One region of the Bradyrhizobium sp. USDA 3364 genome, then DNA from elsewhere that is predicted to be linked to it. Evidence: riboswitches for the same ligand, from Rfam matches in the RefSeq annotation. Region 1 holds a riboswitch; each other region holds the start of a gene.
What was found. A riboswitch is a leader RNA that binds a small molecule or an ion and turns the genes downstream of it on or off. The one in region 1 is predicted to bind cobalamin.

Region 1 (5,350 bases):
TGAAGGTGCTCATCGCAGGCAAACCTCGGTTTAGTCTTCCGATACTCGACTACATCGGTCGCATACCACAGCATGATTGAGCTATGCTGAGCCGTGCTTTAACTCGGGTTCAGATCTACGGCGAATGTCCTCGCCGGCAATCGGACCATCGGCTGTCCTCCCTCCGCCGATGGAAGTCGGCGATGTTCAGCGTCGCTCCTCTCAGACTTAACTTTCGCCCGGCCTGCTAAGCGCGGCCGGGCTTTTTTCTGTCGTGCAAGCTCGATCGAGATGATCGAGAGCGCAACGCCCTATGAGCGGATCAGCGCCCTGGAGGAGAGAGCCAAGCGCAGGATCAACGACTTGGCCGATCAGATGCCCCGCGCAGTTGCCGGGCGGCGGCGACCATGTTGATCAGCGCCGGGCGAACCTCCTCCCATTTGCGCGTCTTCAGACCACAGTCCGGATTGACCCAGAGCTGCGAATCCTGCAACCGCTGCCGAGCCAATGCCATCAGCTCCCGCATTTCCCCTACCTCGGGAATGCGTGGAGAATGGATGTCGTACACGCCCGGCCCGATCTGATTGGGATATTTGTAGTTCCTGAACGCGTCGAGCAGTTCCATCTTCGAACGCGACGTCTCGATCGAGATGACATCCGCATCCATTGCAGCAATGGCGTCGATGATGTCATTGAACTCAGAATAGCACATATGCGTATGAATCTGGGTTTGATCTGCAACGCCTGATGAGCAAATGCGGAAGCTGTCGACGGCCCATTGAAGGTAGGCCGCCCACTCCGATCGACGCAACGGCAATCCTTCGCGGAGGGCAGCTTCGTCGATCTGGATCATGCTCGCACCGGCTATCTCGAGATCGCGGACTTCGTCGCGTATCGCCAGTGCGATCTGCCGGCAGACCTCGCCTCTTGGAATATCATCGCGAACAAACGACCAGTTCAAGATCGTTACTGGCCCGGTCAACATCGCCTTCACCGGCTTGCTGGTCAGTGATTGCGCGTAGAGCCACCAATCCACAGTGATCGGTTTTGGCCGCGAAACATCTCCGAATAGGATCGGTGGCCTGACACAGCGCGAGCCATAGGATTGCACCCAACCATTCCTGGTGAATGCGAATCCGGCGAGTTTCTCGCCGAAGTACTGCACCATGTCATTGCGCTCAAACTCGCCGTGCACGAGCACGTCCAGACCAATGTCCTCCTGCCAACGCAGAGCGCGCGCAGTCTCCTCCTTGAGGAATTTGTCGTACTTCTCGTCGCTCATGGCGCCTTGCGAATGTGTCGCGCGGGCATTACGGACCTCAGGGGTTTGCGGGAAGGATCCGATCGTCGTGGTGGGAAAGGCAGGTAGTCTAAAGCGCTTGCGTTGGATCTCGGCTCGACGGACAAATGGGCTGGCGCGCCGGCGCATGGCCTCGTCGATCGCTCGCATCCGCACCGCAAGATTGGCATCACGGATCTTTGGTGAAGTCCGACGGCCAGTCACGGCCGACTGCGATTCAGCAAGACTTTGAGCAACATTCTGATCACCCGCGAGTGCCCGCGCCAGGATCGCAAGCTCACGCATCTTCTGTACCGAAAAGGCAAGCCAACTCTTGAGATCGGATGCAAGTCCGGTCTCGAGTTCAACATCGACGGGCACATGGAGCAGCGAGCAGGACGGAGCGATCTGAACACGATCCCTGCCTAGCTTCGCAATGGCGGGATCCAGTTGCTGGCGGAGCGCCGACAGGTTCGACCGCCAAACATTTCGCCCGTCGACGACGCCGAGGGACATGACGAGATCACTTCGCCGAGCAGCAATGATCCGGTCCAACAGGTTCGGTGCGCGAACCAAATCCACGTGCAGTCCGGCAACGGGCATGTTCAAAGCTGTGTCCAGATTATCGCCGAGATCGCCGAAATAGCTCGCGACCATGATCTTGACGTTTGGTACTTCCCTGGCGAGCCGATCATAGACGTGCAGCAAAGATCTTCGCGTCCCCTCCTCCAGATCCAGGACCAGGCAGGGCTCGTCGCATTGAACCCAGTTTGCTCCCCTTTTGCCTAGTTCTTGCAGAACCTCGATATAGACCGGTAATAGCTCATCCAGGAGTGACAGCGGCTGGAACGCAGGATCCGGACTCTTGCCAAGCTTCAAGAATGTGACCGGCCCGATCAGGACAGGGCGCGTCTGGAACCCTAGGGCCTTGGCTTCCTCATACTCCTCGATAGGCTTGCGAGAAGATAGGCGGAACGTCTGTCCGCGATGAAATTCAGGAACCATGTAGTGGTAGTTGGTGTCGAACCACTTGGTCATCTCCTGTGCGGGCGCGCCAAATCCGCCCGATCCGTGGCTGCAACTGGTATTCTGGCGAACGCATTGTGAACCGCGCGCCATGTCGAAGTACGTCTTGAGCGAAACCGATTCGATTTTCGACGCGTAGACTTCCGGGATGGCACCAACCATGACAGAGGTGTCGAGCACTTGGTCGTACAACGAAAAATCGTTGGACGGAATGACGGTGACACCGAGGGATTTTTGGCGAGCCCAGTTCGCAGCACGCAGGCCAGCTGCGTCCTCGAGCAATTGCTGTTCGCTGATTGCGCCGGTCCAGTAACTTTCAAGCGCGCGTTTGAGCTCGCGTCTTGGACCGATCCGAGGCGTTCCAAGCGTGGCGACCGGAAGGGAGAGAAGAGACATAGCGCTAACCCCGTAGTTGGGGGCAAAGGCCATGGCGGACGCAAGCACAATCGCCCGAGGGCGGCTGCTTGGCGTACCACCGGGACACCCCGCCCGTGGACGTATATGTGGTCGAGGCAGGTCTCCTGGCTCGCGGGTCATCGCTGCTGTCCGGCCTTCCCGAAGCTGTACGGGCTTCAGTGACTTTGTTGGACAGCGGCTCGTCGCTTACAGTTGCGGGGGCAGCGCCGGCATGTTCACCGGCTTCCCTCTTAGCTCCGAATCCAGCGGGACCGGAGAACCTCTACGATTTGGATTATCGGCAAGAGACCTCTTCCGTCAACCTCTCAGATGATTCACTCACGTCAATGCCGCCATCATCGGTGACTCAAATGGCTATTTAACGTCGAAAGTTCACCACGATTGGAAGCTCTCTCCGATACATGTGTCGAAAGAATTGTCGAAGGCGCAATTCGCGGCGCTTCCAACGCGCCAGCATCCTGTCTCTCGACAGTCAAGTACCGCCGCCAGGGGCAAAACATCTGCGCAACCATTCATCAGCATGCCCGGCGCGCATGTTGATCTGCGTGCCAACCAATCCTAGTAGGCGACTTGCGATCCGTGATGCCGATAATGCGCAGGAACTTGAGCACTGGGCGACCCGCAATGAAAATGGCTGCTTGGAGCACCGTTGGCGTCTTTGCTGTAACCGTCTTTGCGGTCGGCCTGTTCGGGTGGTTGGTGTAAGCGTTCATGAATCAATCCGTCAGACAGATGCTCTCGAGAATGTTGAGCAACTCGAGAGGAAGTTAGCGCGACTAGATCGTTTCTCGCTTACCGGCTGACGCGATTGGAAACAGCGGCTGACAAACCATGAATGCGGAGCCGAGGCGGCTGGACGATTGGCCGTGCGCGTAGGCGGATACGGGCGCTCCATATCATTGCCTGCCTGGCGCCTCGCATAACGATTCCACACGCCCGTCGATGATGAGCGTTTTTTGCTTATTAGCATCTGCGAGCCTGTAGAGATTCGCGGGCGTTTGGGTGACCATACCGCGCGGACGGTTCGACAGCATTTACGAATGCTGCCCGATTTTTTATCCGTAGATTGCCGCAGCCTTCCTTGCGCCAAGCCCGCGCGGATCGGCGGAATGGAAACATTGAAACGAGCGCAGGTCGGAAAGCCGACAAACGCTACACGAATCCGGCGTGATTTGCCGGGTATTTCCTGGCACGAAGGATGCAGGCTCAAGATGCCCGGGCTTCTCCCCCCTGGGCAGGTCCAGCACAGCAAATTGAGGTTGTCGCTGGCCCACTGAAGTTAGCGGCGCGTGACGTCGAGGGGACTGCGCCTGCTCGCGCGGCATATCGGCAGGCGCCCGCGTCACGTTGCCGCTAACTTCTTGCAATCGAGGATAGCATTGAAGGCTGCCGCTTTGACGTGTGGATGCAAAACCGATGGTCCTGCCGCTATGAAGAGAATGTCTGCAAGAGGCGCGCTTTGTCTCTGTCAATTGCTGATTTTCCTTGCTGGGCTGGTTGCGACGGGCAACAGTGCGCGAGCCGGCGAAAACGCGCTTGTCGAACGAGTCAAGTCAACCTGGCGAGCACGAGACGGTGAGACAATCGAGCACATTGTCTCCAAAGTCTCGAAAGTGGCTCACTTCGTCCCTCGAAACTGGGGAATCGCCGAAGGCATCGACCACACTGAGTATGTTTATCTTTCCTGGACCAGACATCAGGATAACAGATCAGACGAACATTACGTTATTACCTGGAAGGTCGGGACCGACGGAAAGATTGAAGTTGCGTCTCCCTATGCAAAGCCCATCGAACTCGGCTGGCGTGCCCTGGCGCTTTCACTCATCGCCAGTGAAGTCACCGACGGAGAAAAAGACGCAAACCTTCGTTTTCTGCATGATCCGGTCAATTTCAACTTTGTGACGACCGCGCGGGGCAAGCTCGGAGATCTACTGCGGCGCGGCCGCTGTCATGTCATCGAACCTGTTGTCGTGGATTACGTGACGGCGGCGAATGACAAGCCGACCGAGAAAGCGGACCGGTGGCGCGTTCTGCTGTTGGTGAACTGCAACATACCAGGCCCGCGTTATTTTACGGAGAATGGCGTCATCACCTTCGAGAAGCGCGAGGGGCACGATTGGGAGCCGCAATCTTTCCTTGCCAAGAGGATTGCGACCTCTCCTCCCGGCTCTTGGTTCCATCACATAGAGCCAAACGAACGGGAGGCGTTCGAGGGGGTGGGAAAGGCCTCGACAAATAATCAGGACGGCAGCGCTACTCCTTGAGCACCGAGCGGGTCGGGCCAACAGCAAGACCCATGCGCTGAAATAGTGACGCGTCCAGCTATGCCAGCAGCAGGCAAGCCCTTCTCCGACCTGCAAGCCCCCAATCGAGAAAGCCGGGCATCAGGATGGCTCTTGCCCATTCAGAAGAGTAGCAGCGGCGGAACTGGTACAAAAAGACACATCCGAGCTCTCGCCAGAGCGCCACGTCATCCTTCAGGACCAAGCGAGGCGATGCTGAGGCCAAGCCCGACCCGGCGTGCGCGCAGCGCATCGCGCGACCAACAAGCACCCGCGGGAGCGAGTGCAGCGACGAGACCGGTTCAAGAGGGACCCCGGGAACGGGCAGTGATAGCGACGCCGGCATGCTCAATGGCGGCGGGACCCT
Region 2 (5,350 bases), 400 kb from region 1:
CAGCGCGTCGAGCTTCTTGCCGGAGGGATTGGCAATATAGAGGTTGAGCGACTGCGCCTGGTCGATCCATTTCTGCCGCCGCGCCGCCGCCTCGAGCAGCCAGCTCGAGTCGATCTCGAACGCGGTCGCGTAGAGTGCCTTGAGGTCGTCGGGGATGCGGTCGATGGAGCCGACGCTGCCGTCGAAATATTTCAGGTCGTTGACCATCACCTCGTCCCACAGCCCGCGCGCCTTGAGGTCGCGCACCAGATAGTCGTTCACGACCGTGAAGTCGCCGGACATGTTGGATTTGACATAGAGATTCTGGTAGGCGGGCTCGATCGACTGGGCGACGCCGCAGATGTTGGAGATCGTCGCGGTCGGCGCGATCGCCATCACATTGGAGTTGCGCATACCGACCGACGTGACGCGGCTGCGCAGAATCGCCCAGTCACGCGTCGAGGTGCGATCCATTGCGACGCCGCCACGGGCGTCGGCAACGAAGTCGATCGAATCGATCGGCAGGATACCCTGGCTCCACAGCGAGCCCTCGAACGAGGGATAGCGGCCGCGCTCGGCGGCGAGATCGCTGGAGGCCCAGATCGCATGGTAGGAGATTGCCTCCATGCTGATATCGGCGAAGGCAACCGCCGCGTCCGACGCCACCGCGATCCGCAGCGCATGCAGCGCATCCTGGAAGCCCATCAGGCCGAGACCGACCGGGCGGTGCCGCAGATTGGAGCGGCGCGCCTCCGGGATGGTGTAGAAGTTGATGTCGATGACGTTGTCGAGCATCCGCATCGCGGTCGTCACTGTGGCCTTCAGCCTGGCGTCGTTGAGCTTGCCGTCCTGTATGTGGTTGGCGAGGTTGATCGAGCCGAGATTGCACACCGCAGTCTCGTCGTCAGACGTGTTCAGCGTGATCTCGGTGCAGAGGTTCGAGGAGTGGATCACGCCGGCATGGCGCTGCGGCGAGCGCAGATTGGACGGGTCCTTGAAGGTGATCCAGGGATGGCCGGTCTCGAACAGCATGGTCAGCATCTTGCGCCAGAGATCGACGGCGCGAATCTGCTTGAACACTCGCATCTCGCCGCGCGCGGCCTTGGCCTCGTAATGGGCGTAGCGTTCGGCGAACGGCTTGCCGTAGAGATCGTGCAGGTCCGGCGTCTCGTCGGGCGAGAACAGCGTCCACTCGCCGTCAGCCTCGACGCGCTGCATGAACAAATCGGGCACCCAGTTCGCGGTGTTCATATCGTGGGTGCGGCGGCGGTCATCGCCGGTGTTCTTGCGCAGATCGAGGAATTCCTCGATGTCGACGTGCCAGGTCTCGAGATAGGCGCAGACCGCGCCCTTGCGCTTGCCGCCCTGGTTCACCGCGATCGCGGTGTCGTTGGCGACCTTGAGGAACGGCACCACGCCCTGGCTCTCGCCATTGGTGCCCTTGATGTGCGCGCCGAGCCCGCGGACGCGGGTCCAGTCATTGCCGAGCCCGCCGGAATATTTCGCCAGCAGCGCGTTATCCTTGATCGACTTGAAGATGCCGTCGAGATCGTCAGCCACGGTGGTGAGGAAGCACGATGAGAGCTGCGGCCGCTGCGTGCCAGAATTGAACAGGGTCGGCGTCGAAGCCATGAAGTCGAACGACGACAAGAGATTGTAGAACTCGATCGCGCGCCCCTCGCGGTCGATCTCGCGCAGCGCCAGACCCATCGCAACGCGCATGAAGAATGCCTGCGGCAGCTCGATGCGGTTGCCCCGAACGTGCAGGAAATAGCGGTCATACAGCGTTTGCAGCCCGAGGAACTGGAACGACAGATCGCGTTCCGGCTTCATCGCCGCCGCAAGCCGCGCCAGATCGAAGCGGCCGAGTTCGACATCGAGCAGTTCGGCCTTGATCCCGGTCTTGATATAGGCCGGGAAATACTCGGCATAGCGGCTCGCCATGTCGGCCTGCGAGGCGCTGGTCGGCATATCAAGCACATAGGACAACACCTCGGTGCGCAGCTTGTCGAGCAAGAGGCGCGCGCTGACATAGGTGTAGTTCGGCTCCTGCTCCACCAGGGTGCGCGCGGCCATCACCGAGGCGAGCGCCAGTTCATCCTGGCTGATGCCGTCATAGATGTTGCGCTGGGTCTCGGCGATCACGGGCGCAGCATCGACGCCATCGAGGCCGGCGCAGGCCTCGTTGATGATCAGCGCCAGCCGGGCGTGGTCGAGCGGCACCTCGCTACCGTTCGGCAATGTGATGTGAATGGCCGGCCCGGCCACAGGCTGGGCCACCGCCCTCGCCGCGTCCTGCTCAGCGCGCTGCCTCGTGCGCTCCTCACGATACAGCACATAGGCGCGCGCCACCTTATGGTGCTCGCTCCGCATCAGCGCGAGCTCGACCTGGTCCTGCACGTCCTCGATGTGGAAGGTGCGACCTTCGCTCATGCGACGCGTCAGCGCACTGAGGACCTCGGCGGTGAGCTGCTCGACAACCTCATGGACGCGGCGCGATGCGGCGGCGGTGTGCCCCTCGACCGCCAGGAACGCCTTGGTCATCGCAACCGAGATCTTGCTGGCGTCGAATTTCGACACCGTGCCATTGCGGCGGATCACCTGCATCGGAGGAGCGGCCTCCGGCGCGGCAAGCACTTCCGGACGCAGCAGGATGAGTGGCGCTGGCTTTGTTTCGCGATCGAGAGAGAGTGACATCGTGCAGACCCCGTGACGTTTGTTGGGGCCGGATGTCAGGGGACGCTGCATCATCCCGGCGGCAACGCACCGGCATGGCTGTGCAAGCGACCGCCGGGACACCCCGCCCGTGGACGTAATTTCGGTGTTACGGCAGGTCTCCTGACTCGCAGGTCGTCGTCGCTCCCGTGTCTTCCCGATGCGGACGACGCATCAGTGACGTGATTTCGGGAACAACTCGCTGCTTACAGTTGCGGGGGCAGTGCCGGATTTTCGGTGAGATCACCGGCTTCCCTCTTAGCCACCATGCTTTGCGGCATGACGGACCGTAACAACTATATCTGGTGTGATTTGGCACACTGTGTCAATGGGTCGCCAGAAAATGCGGATGGCGCCTGTTGATGATGTGAACAACGTCGCTCGATCACACGTGATGCCGCCCGAGTTGACGGCCACGCGAAGTTGCCGATAAGTGGCGGCGTCGTGGTTCTCCGAGAGGCACTTTCTCCCGGAGCTAAGAGGGAAGCCGGTACAATGCCGGCGCTGCCCCCGCAACTGTAAGCGGCGAGTTGTCGTCCACTCAAAGCCACTGAGGCGAAAGCTTCGGGAAGGCCAGACGACAGCTAGGACCCGCGAGCCAGGAGACCTGCCTCGACAACATGAACGTCCTCGGGCGGGGTGTCCCGGTGGTGCGGTTGCGACCCCGCACGCGCTTTTCCCGCGTCTTGCGGAGTCCAGACGTGTCACTACGGCCTTTGCCCCCAACTTTTGGGGTTAAGCCAATGTCTTCCACATCTACCTCCTCACTTGCTGTTGCGACTCTCGGCACGCCGCGGATCGGTCCGCGCCGTGAACTCAAGCTTGCGCTGGAAAGCTTCTGGGCCGGCGCGACAAACGAAAAGACGCTGATCGAGACCGGCGTCGGTCTGCGCGCCGCCAACTGGGCACGCCAGAAAAAGCTCGGCGTCTCGGTGATCCCGTCGAACGACTTCTCGTTCTACGACCAGGTGCTCGATACCTCGGTGATGGTCGGCGCGATCCCGGCCATCTATGGCTGGAGCAGCGGCCCGGTGCCGCTTGCGACCTATTTTGCGATGGCGCGCGGCGCTGAAGGTAGCGCGCATGACGCGTCGTGCGGTCACGCGCACCATAGCCAAGGTCATGGCGTACCGGCGCAGGAGATGACCAAGTGGTTCGACACAAACTACCACTACATGGTGCCCGAACTCTCTGCAGATCAGCAGTTCCGCCTCGCCTCACGCAAGCCGATCGAGGAATATGAGGAAGCCAAGGCCCTCGGTTACCAGACCCGACCGGTGCTGGTCGGCCCGGTTACTTTCCTGAAACTCGCCAAGAGCAAGGACGCCGGCTTCGAACCGCTGTCGCTGCTGGACCGCCTGCTTCCGGTCTATATCGAGGTACTGCGCGAGCTTGCCCGCCGCGGCGCCGAATGGGCGCAGATCGACGAGCCCTGCCTGGCGCTCGATCTCGACGATACCGCCCACGATGCGCTGCGTCGCGCCTATGGCGAGATCGCCAAGGCGGTGCCGCAGATCAAGATCATGCTGGCGAGCTATTTCGGCAGCCTCGGCGCAAACCGCGACACTGCGTTTGCGCTCCCCGTCGCCGGCCTGCATTTCGACTTGGTGCGCGCGCCCGAGCAGCTCGATGACCTCGCCCACCTGCCCGCTGAGCGCGTCGTCTCGCTCGGCGTGCTCGACGGCCGCAACATCTGGCGCGCCGATCTCAGCAAGCTGCTCAACCGGCTGGAACCGGTCGTCGCGAAGCTCGGCAAGAACCGTGTGCAGATTGCGCCGTCCTGCTCGCTGCTGCACGTGCCGATCGATCTTGCCCTCGAAGCGAAGCTCGACGCCGAGGTCAAGAGCTGGCTCGCCTTCTCGGTGCAGAAGATGGAGGAACTGGTCGCGCTCGGCACCGCGCTTGCAAGCGGCCGCGATTCGATCGCGGCTGCGCTGACGGCCTCCGACGCGTCTGCCGCCGCGCGCAAGACCTCGCCGCGGATTCACGATGCAAAGGTTACGCAGCGCATGGCTGGCATTGACACCGCGATGCGCGGCCGTGCCAGCTCCTTCGAGGAACGAACCGAAGTACAGCGCGCGCGGTTCAATCTTCCGGCGTTCCCGACCACCACCATTGGCTCGTTCCCGCAGACGCTCGAGGTCCGCAAGTCGCGCGCCGCGCATGCCAAGGGCAGCCTGAGCGACGCCAGCTACAAGACCTTCCTGCAGGAGCAGACGGCAGAGACTGTGCGCTGGCAGGAAGCCATCGGCCTTGATGTACTGGTCCATGGCGAGTTCGAACGCAACGACATGGTGCAGTATTTCGGCGAGCAGCTCTCCGGCTTCGTATTCACCGAGCATGCCTGGGTGCAATCCTATGGCTCACGCTACGTCCGGCCGCCGATCCTGTTCGGCGACGTGTCGCGCCCGAAGCCGATGACGGTCGAATGGTGGCAATACGCGCAGTCGCTGACCAAAAAGCCGATGAAGGCGATGCTGACCGGCCCGGTCACGATCCTGAATTGGTCATTCGTTCGCGACGACATCCCGCGCAGCGAAGCCTGCCGGCAGATCGCGCTTGCGATCCGCGACGAGGTCGCCGACCTCGAAGGTGCCGGCGCGGGCATGATCCAGATCGACGAGGCGGCGCTGCGCGAAGGCCTGCCGCTGCGCCG
Region 3 (5,350 bases), 410 kb from region 1:
TGCGCAACCGCCTGCGCTCGCGCGCTGGCGACCGGACGCCGCGCCAACGAGGCGGCCGCGACGGCAGCGTTGTCGATGATGCGGTTGCCGATCATCTCGACCACCGCCGGCACGACCGCGACCGGATCGGACGCGACCTCGGCAATCTTCCAGGCCAGTTGGTCCGCGCGCGGCAGATGCTCTGAGGACTTGTGGGTTCGGACGTTGTGCAGTTTCACGGTTCAGTTTCCTGTCAGACGTTGTTTTGAGGAGACGACGCAACAGGCGTCGGCCTGCCCTGCTCGTCCACGGCGACCATCTCGAAAGACCCACGCATCGCGGTTCGCCGGTCACCCGATATCAGGGCCTCGGCGATCACCTCGACGGCAACCGTCATCGACGAGCGGCCGACACGTTCGACCTTCGCCGTGAGCTCGACGAGTTCGCCAACGCGAACCGGATCATGGAATTCCACCTTGTCCGAAGTTGCCATGACCACGGCTCGGCGTGCCCGCCGCGTCGCGGCCACGAAGGCGGCCTTGCCCATCATGCTGAGCGCGTTGCCGCCGAACAGGGTCCCGTAATGGTTGGCCTGGTCGGGGAAGACCAGTTCGACGAAACACGTGGATTCGGCCGCGCTGACCGCCTGCCCGTAGGAAGCCTGCATCGAATGACGCCCTTGCAACTTTGCTCGCTATTCGCAATATCCGCATAGACCAAAGTGTGAATAGTGCTGAAATTGCGGATACTTGCGAAGGGCGAGTAGCAAAACTGCGAAGTTTGCGAAGCCGACGGAGGAGCAAATGAAGAAGGCTTTCATGGGCGTCCGGCTCAAGCGCCTGCGTGAGGAGCGCCGCCTCACCCAGCAGGCCCTGGCGTCCGCGATCGGGATTTCGCTGAGCTACCTCAACCAGTTGGAGAACAACCAGCGGCCGCTAACGATTGCGGTCCTGCTCAAACTCAACACCGTCTTCGGCGTCGACGTGCAGATGTTCTCGGAGGATGACGAGGCGCGGCTGGTTGCCGACCTCCGCGAGACGCTGTCGCCCACAGTCGTCGGCGAGAACGTATCAGCCGCCGAAATCCGGGAGCTCGCCGTCAACATGCCCGCGGTAGCGCGGGCGATCATCTCGCTCAGCCGCAATCACCGGCTCGCGATCGAGCAAACCGCGGTGCTCGCCGCGCGGCTCGGCGAGGACCGCCAGGCGGCGACCGCGATCCTGCCCTCGACCCCCCACGAGGAAGTCCGCGACTTCTTCTATGCACGCCACAACTACTTTGCCGAGCTGGACGACGCCGCCGAGCAGCTCGCGCAACAGCTTGCGCCATCGCGCCAGCTGACGTCGGCGAGCCTTAGCGACCATCTGCGCGACAAATTTGGAATAACGGTGATGTTCGACGATGCGCCTGCTGCGGCACATCGACGCTTCGACCAAGAATGCGCGGCCCTGCATCTCTCGCGAAAGCTGGAACCGGGCCAACAGGCTTTCCAGTTGGCCACTCAAATCGCCCTACTGGCTTGCGATGGAGAATTGTCAGCACTGGTCGACGGTGCACGGTTCACCAATGCGGATACGCGCGGGCTCGCCCGCATCGGGCTTGCCAACTATTTCGCCGGAGCACTGATCATGCCTTATGGGGAATTCTTGGGTGCCGCTCAAAAGCTTCGCTATGACATCGAGCTGCTGGGCCAGAAGTTTGGCGTCGGCTTCGAAACCACGTGCCACCGGCTGAGTACGCTACAACGGCCTTCCGCACGCGGCGTGCCGTTCTTCTTCATCCGCGTCGATCGCGCTGGAAACATCTCGAAACGACAATCTGCAACTGATTTTCACTTCTCCCGGATTGGCGGCACCTGCCCGCTTTGGAATGTATACGAAGCGTTCACGACTCCTGAACGCATCCTCACCCAGCTTGCCCAAATGCCGGACGATCGCACGTATCTCTGGATCGCGCGCACCGTCACCCGTCGCGAGGGGGGATATGGCTCGCTGAGCAAGACGTTTGCCGTCGCCCTGGGATGTGACATCCGGCACGCCGAAGAAATTGTCTACTCACGAGGACTTGACGTTCACGATCCTGCGTCCGCGACGCCGATTGGCATAGGCTGCAAGGTATGTGAGCGCGTCGATTGCCCGCAGAGGGCTTTCCCTCCGCTCGGACGCCCGCTTATGATCGATGAAAAACACGCCTACTTTTCTCCCTATGCAGCCTCCACTCCCTGACCGAGAGGACATATGCATCTGAACACCGCCAGCCTTTTGACGACACGGACCATCGAGTTCTTTCCTTCAGAAGAATTGACGGCGGGCTCGCACAAGAGGGCGGCGCAAGCACTTCGAATCACGCGATCGACCTTTCGCCAGCGGCTCGAATGCAGCGTGACAGATTGCCAAGGGGGTATTCTGATTCATTGCCCGTTGGGCGACGTGAACTCCGTCCTGCAAGTTTGTGAAGTCGTCGAGCAGAAGCTGCAAAAGCTTCAAAAGGAGCCACTGACGGGGAGAATGGTCGAGCAGATACTGTCGATCACCTCAGCCGAATTGCGACGGTGGTCGAAGCAAGGTCGAGTACCGACCGCTGGCCACACCTTCTTCAGTAGCGGTCGGAAGCAGGTCAGCCTCTTCCTGTATTCTCCCGATATTGTCAGGGAGCTTGCGACTCGGCCCCAGCAGATCGCGGATTGGCGCCATCCCAACAGATCGTGAACGTCCGAGATGCTCGCAGCCGTTCGGCGTGACCAAACTGCCACATGTGCTGCTACTCCGCATTCGACAAGCGCCACTTGCTTGATTCGCTTGGAGGGGCCGTTCAGGCTCATCGGCGGTAGTGCCGAAAGGCATATCAAGGGAATACGGTGCGTCCTCACGGACTAGGCCGGAGCTGCCCCCGCAACTGTAAGCGGCGAGCCGACGACATTTGAAGCCAGTGGATTCGATTCGAATCTGGGAAGGTGGTCGGAAGCGTCAAGCCGCAAGCCAGGAAACCTTGCTACCGTCGTGGTCATGTGCTGACGCATTGGGCGGGGTGCTCCAGGGCGTTGCAAAGCCGGTTGGGATCTGCCGCATCTGGGGCGAACGGCAGCCGCTCACGGCCAATGTACGTGACGGCTTTTTTGCTTCGCCGTTGGTCACCACTGTGTTCATTTCAGATGATGTTGCGTTGCGCTCGTCGGCGCGAATTTCAGGGCTTTCACTGATTTCACGCAAGCACCGCTTGCTGGCCGGTTCGGCGGTCACGCTTTGCATCGTGATGGCTTCCATGGCCGCGGCCGGCCGGGCATCGGCGCAAACACCGCAGCAGCTCAATCCCGTCACCGTCACTCCGCCCACGCCGCGGCCGAGCGCGGAGCAACGTGGCAGCGAAAGCTGCGGGCCCGCTAAGCGCGTCCGGCGTGCGGCACGCCAGCCTGCGCCAGCGCCGAAGCCGGTGCCGGGACCGGCCCCTCTCGCAGCAACGGCCGCGACGCCGCTCAACAGCAACGTGATAGCCGGCAGCACCAGCCTGCTTGGCCTGACGGTACACGAGACGCCCGTAACCGTCGAAGTCGTCAGCCAGCAGCAGATGCAGGAGCAGGATACCGCACCACGACCGAGACCGCGCGGGGGGCGACTGGCGTGCTGTCGGGCGATGCCGCCGGCGCCACCCGCGGGGTTCTCGATGCGCGGCTTCACGGGCAGCGAAATCACCACACTCTACAACGGCATCTGGATCGGTCCGCAAGACATCACCTCCCGCGTGATGGACACGGCGAGCCTCGAGCAGGTCGAATTCGTCAAGGGCCCGAACTCGATCACGTCGGGGCTCGCCACGATCGGCGGCTCGGTCAATTATGTCAGCAAGCAGCTGACCACCGGACCGATCAGGAGCGAACTCGACGGCTCGATCGATACGCTCGGCACCTAGCCGACCACCTCGATGGGAACCCTCACTGTAAAACAGGGTTGAGCATGCCGGGCCAGGCGATCGGTTGGGCGATGGTGACGGGCTCTGGCTCTTCGTCGCTGGGAGTGGGACCAAAGACCAAATCGTGGATGTTTCGGTTCACTTCGCCCGTCACCCGCAAGCCTCGTGAGATAGGCCTTGGTCCAGTAAGTGCCGTCGTCAAGAAGCGCGTGGACTTTGACCTTTAGAGCACGGGCAATCCGAGTAATATTGTCGAGCAAGACATTTCGCTCAGATCGCGCTCGGCCGGAATCTTGAAATAGACGCAGTACGGAAGCCCTGCGCGTCTCACCGGCATTGGACTATTAGCTGCCGCGCCCCCGCTACCCGCCTAGTGGAAAGAGCCGTGCTCTCGAACGATCGGCAATAGCTCGTGATGGTTCTGGATGATGTGGTCCGGCTTCGTAGCCCGCAACCGCGCCTCGGAAACAAATCCGCCGGTAATGGCTACGCTGATCAGTCCAAGACTTCGGGCAATATCAGTTTCTACCGGCATATCCCCGATAATGAAGGTCGACTCCGGCTTTAGATCGTTTTGCACCATATATCGCCGAAGTCGCTCCCCTTTGCTCATCGTCTTATTCTGCGTGGCACGGCTTTCAAAGGCCAGGACGTCGTTGAAGCAGCGATCGATGCCGAGCCTTTGCAATTGAGCAACAAGAGGTGCGACTATATGGTTGCTCACGATGATGGACGAAGCCGCTTCCCGGCGAACCCATTCCAGCATTGTGCGCGCCCCCACGCGTAGATCTGCTTTATCGGCCAGCGGCTCGTAAGTGTCATGGAAGATTGCACTGCCATCGCGATCTACGGCTGCGACTTCCGATTCTGACATCCCGATGTTTCGGAAAAGAATGGACAGTGGGACATCGCAATGATCCCGAAAGGTGTCTAAATCGATCGCCGGGCGACCGAAACGTTTCAGGATAACGTTCGTCGTTTGGAGTAGTGCGCTGGCATCGTCAAGCAACGTGCCATTCCAATCAAAAACAAGAATGGGCCTCATCATACTCAATCTCAGGCAGCGCTCTGGTAGTCAGCGACAAGGCTATGCAGATCTCTGTTTGCGCGGCTTTGACCTGCAGAAGTCGGCATTTCGAATGTGAAGGGTGATAAATCTACTCCCTCGCTCCCGCGCGGCAGCAACGAGGACAATCGGTAAAAGGGCAAGTAAGTCACAGTTGTCGCGTTGATCGCGGCAGCGATTCTGCTTTCAACCGATTGAAGAACATGCGGCTCGATGTCTTTGAACAGCAGGCTTTGCTTCTGCTGTTGCGCGGACAGCCGTTTCCATGCCTGCCAAAAAGCCAGTTCATCGATGGCCTCAATATCCACGCCGTAGTAATTCGGAGCCACGATAGGTGGCGAACCGATTCCCCAATGGACAGCTTTGACGCCCGCAGCAAGGAGCATATTCGTCACGGTC

Region 2: it holds a riboswitch for cobalamin, as region 1 does, so the genes downstream of both, metE (5-methyltetrahydropteroyltriglutamate--homocysteine S-methyltransferase) here and metE (5-methyltetrahydropteroyltriglutamate--homocysteine S-methyltransferase) in region 1, are expected to answer to the same signal.
Region 3: it holds a riboswitch for cobalamin, as region 1 does, so the genes downstream of both, ACVILL_RS05785 (TonB-dependent receptor plug domain-containing protein) here and metE (5-methyltetrahydropteroyltriglutamate--homocysteine S-methyltransferase) in region 1, are expected to answer to the same signal.

What each region holds. Positions count from the first base shown of each region.
Region 1 is NZ_JBSRYG010000002.1:805,066-810,415, forward strand. Features, by position in the region: gene metE (5-methyltetrahydropteroyltriglutamate--homocysteine S-methyltransferase) at 335-2,680, opposite strand; cobalamin riboswitch at 2,779-2,980, opposite strand; gene ACVILL_RS04040 (nodulate formation efficiency C protein) at 4,081-4,965, shown strand.
Region 2 is NZ_JBSRYG010000002.1:1,209,375-1,214,724, forward strand. Features, by position in the region: gene ACVILL_RS05735 (ribonucleoside-diphosphate reductase subunit alpha) at 1-2,676, opposite strand, end outside; cobalamin riboswitch at 2,791-3,001, opposite strand; cobalamin riboswitch at 3,123-3,323, shown strand; gene metE (5-methyltetrahydropteroyltriglutamate--homocysteine S-methyltransferase) at 3,438-5,350, shown strand, end outside.
Region 3 is NZ_JBSRYG010000002.1:1,218,857-1,224,206, forward strand. Features, by position in the region: gene ACVILL_RS05760 (MmgE/PrpD family protein) at 1-218, opposite strand, end outside; gene ACVILL_RS05765 (acyl-CoA thioesterase) at 233-646, opposite strand; gene ACVILL_RS05770 (short-chain fatty acyl-CoA regulator family protein) at 783-2,204, shown strand; gene ACVILL_RS05775 (hypothetical protein) at 2,217-2,687, shown strand; cobalamin riboswitch at 2,790-2,989, shown strand; gene ACVILL_RS05780 (hypothetical protein) at 2,946-3,242, opposite strand; gene ACVILL_RS05785 (TonB-dependent receptor plug domain-containing protein) at 3,241-3,885, shown strand; gene ACVILL_RS05790 (HAD family hydrolase) at 4,256-4,933, opposite strand; gene ACVILL_RS05795 (hypothetical protein) at 4,942-5,350, opposite strand, start outside.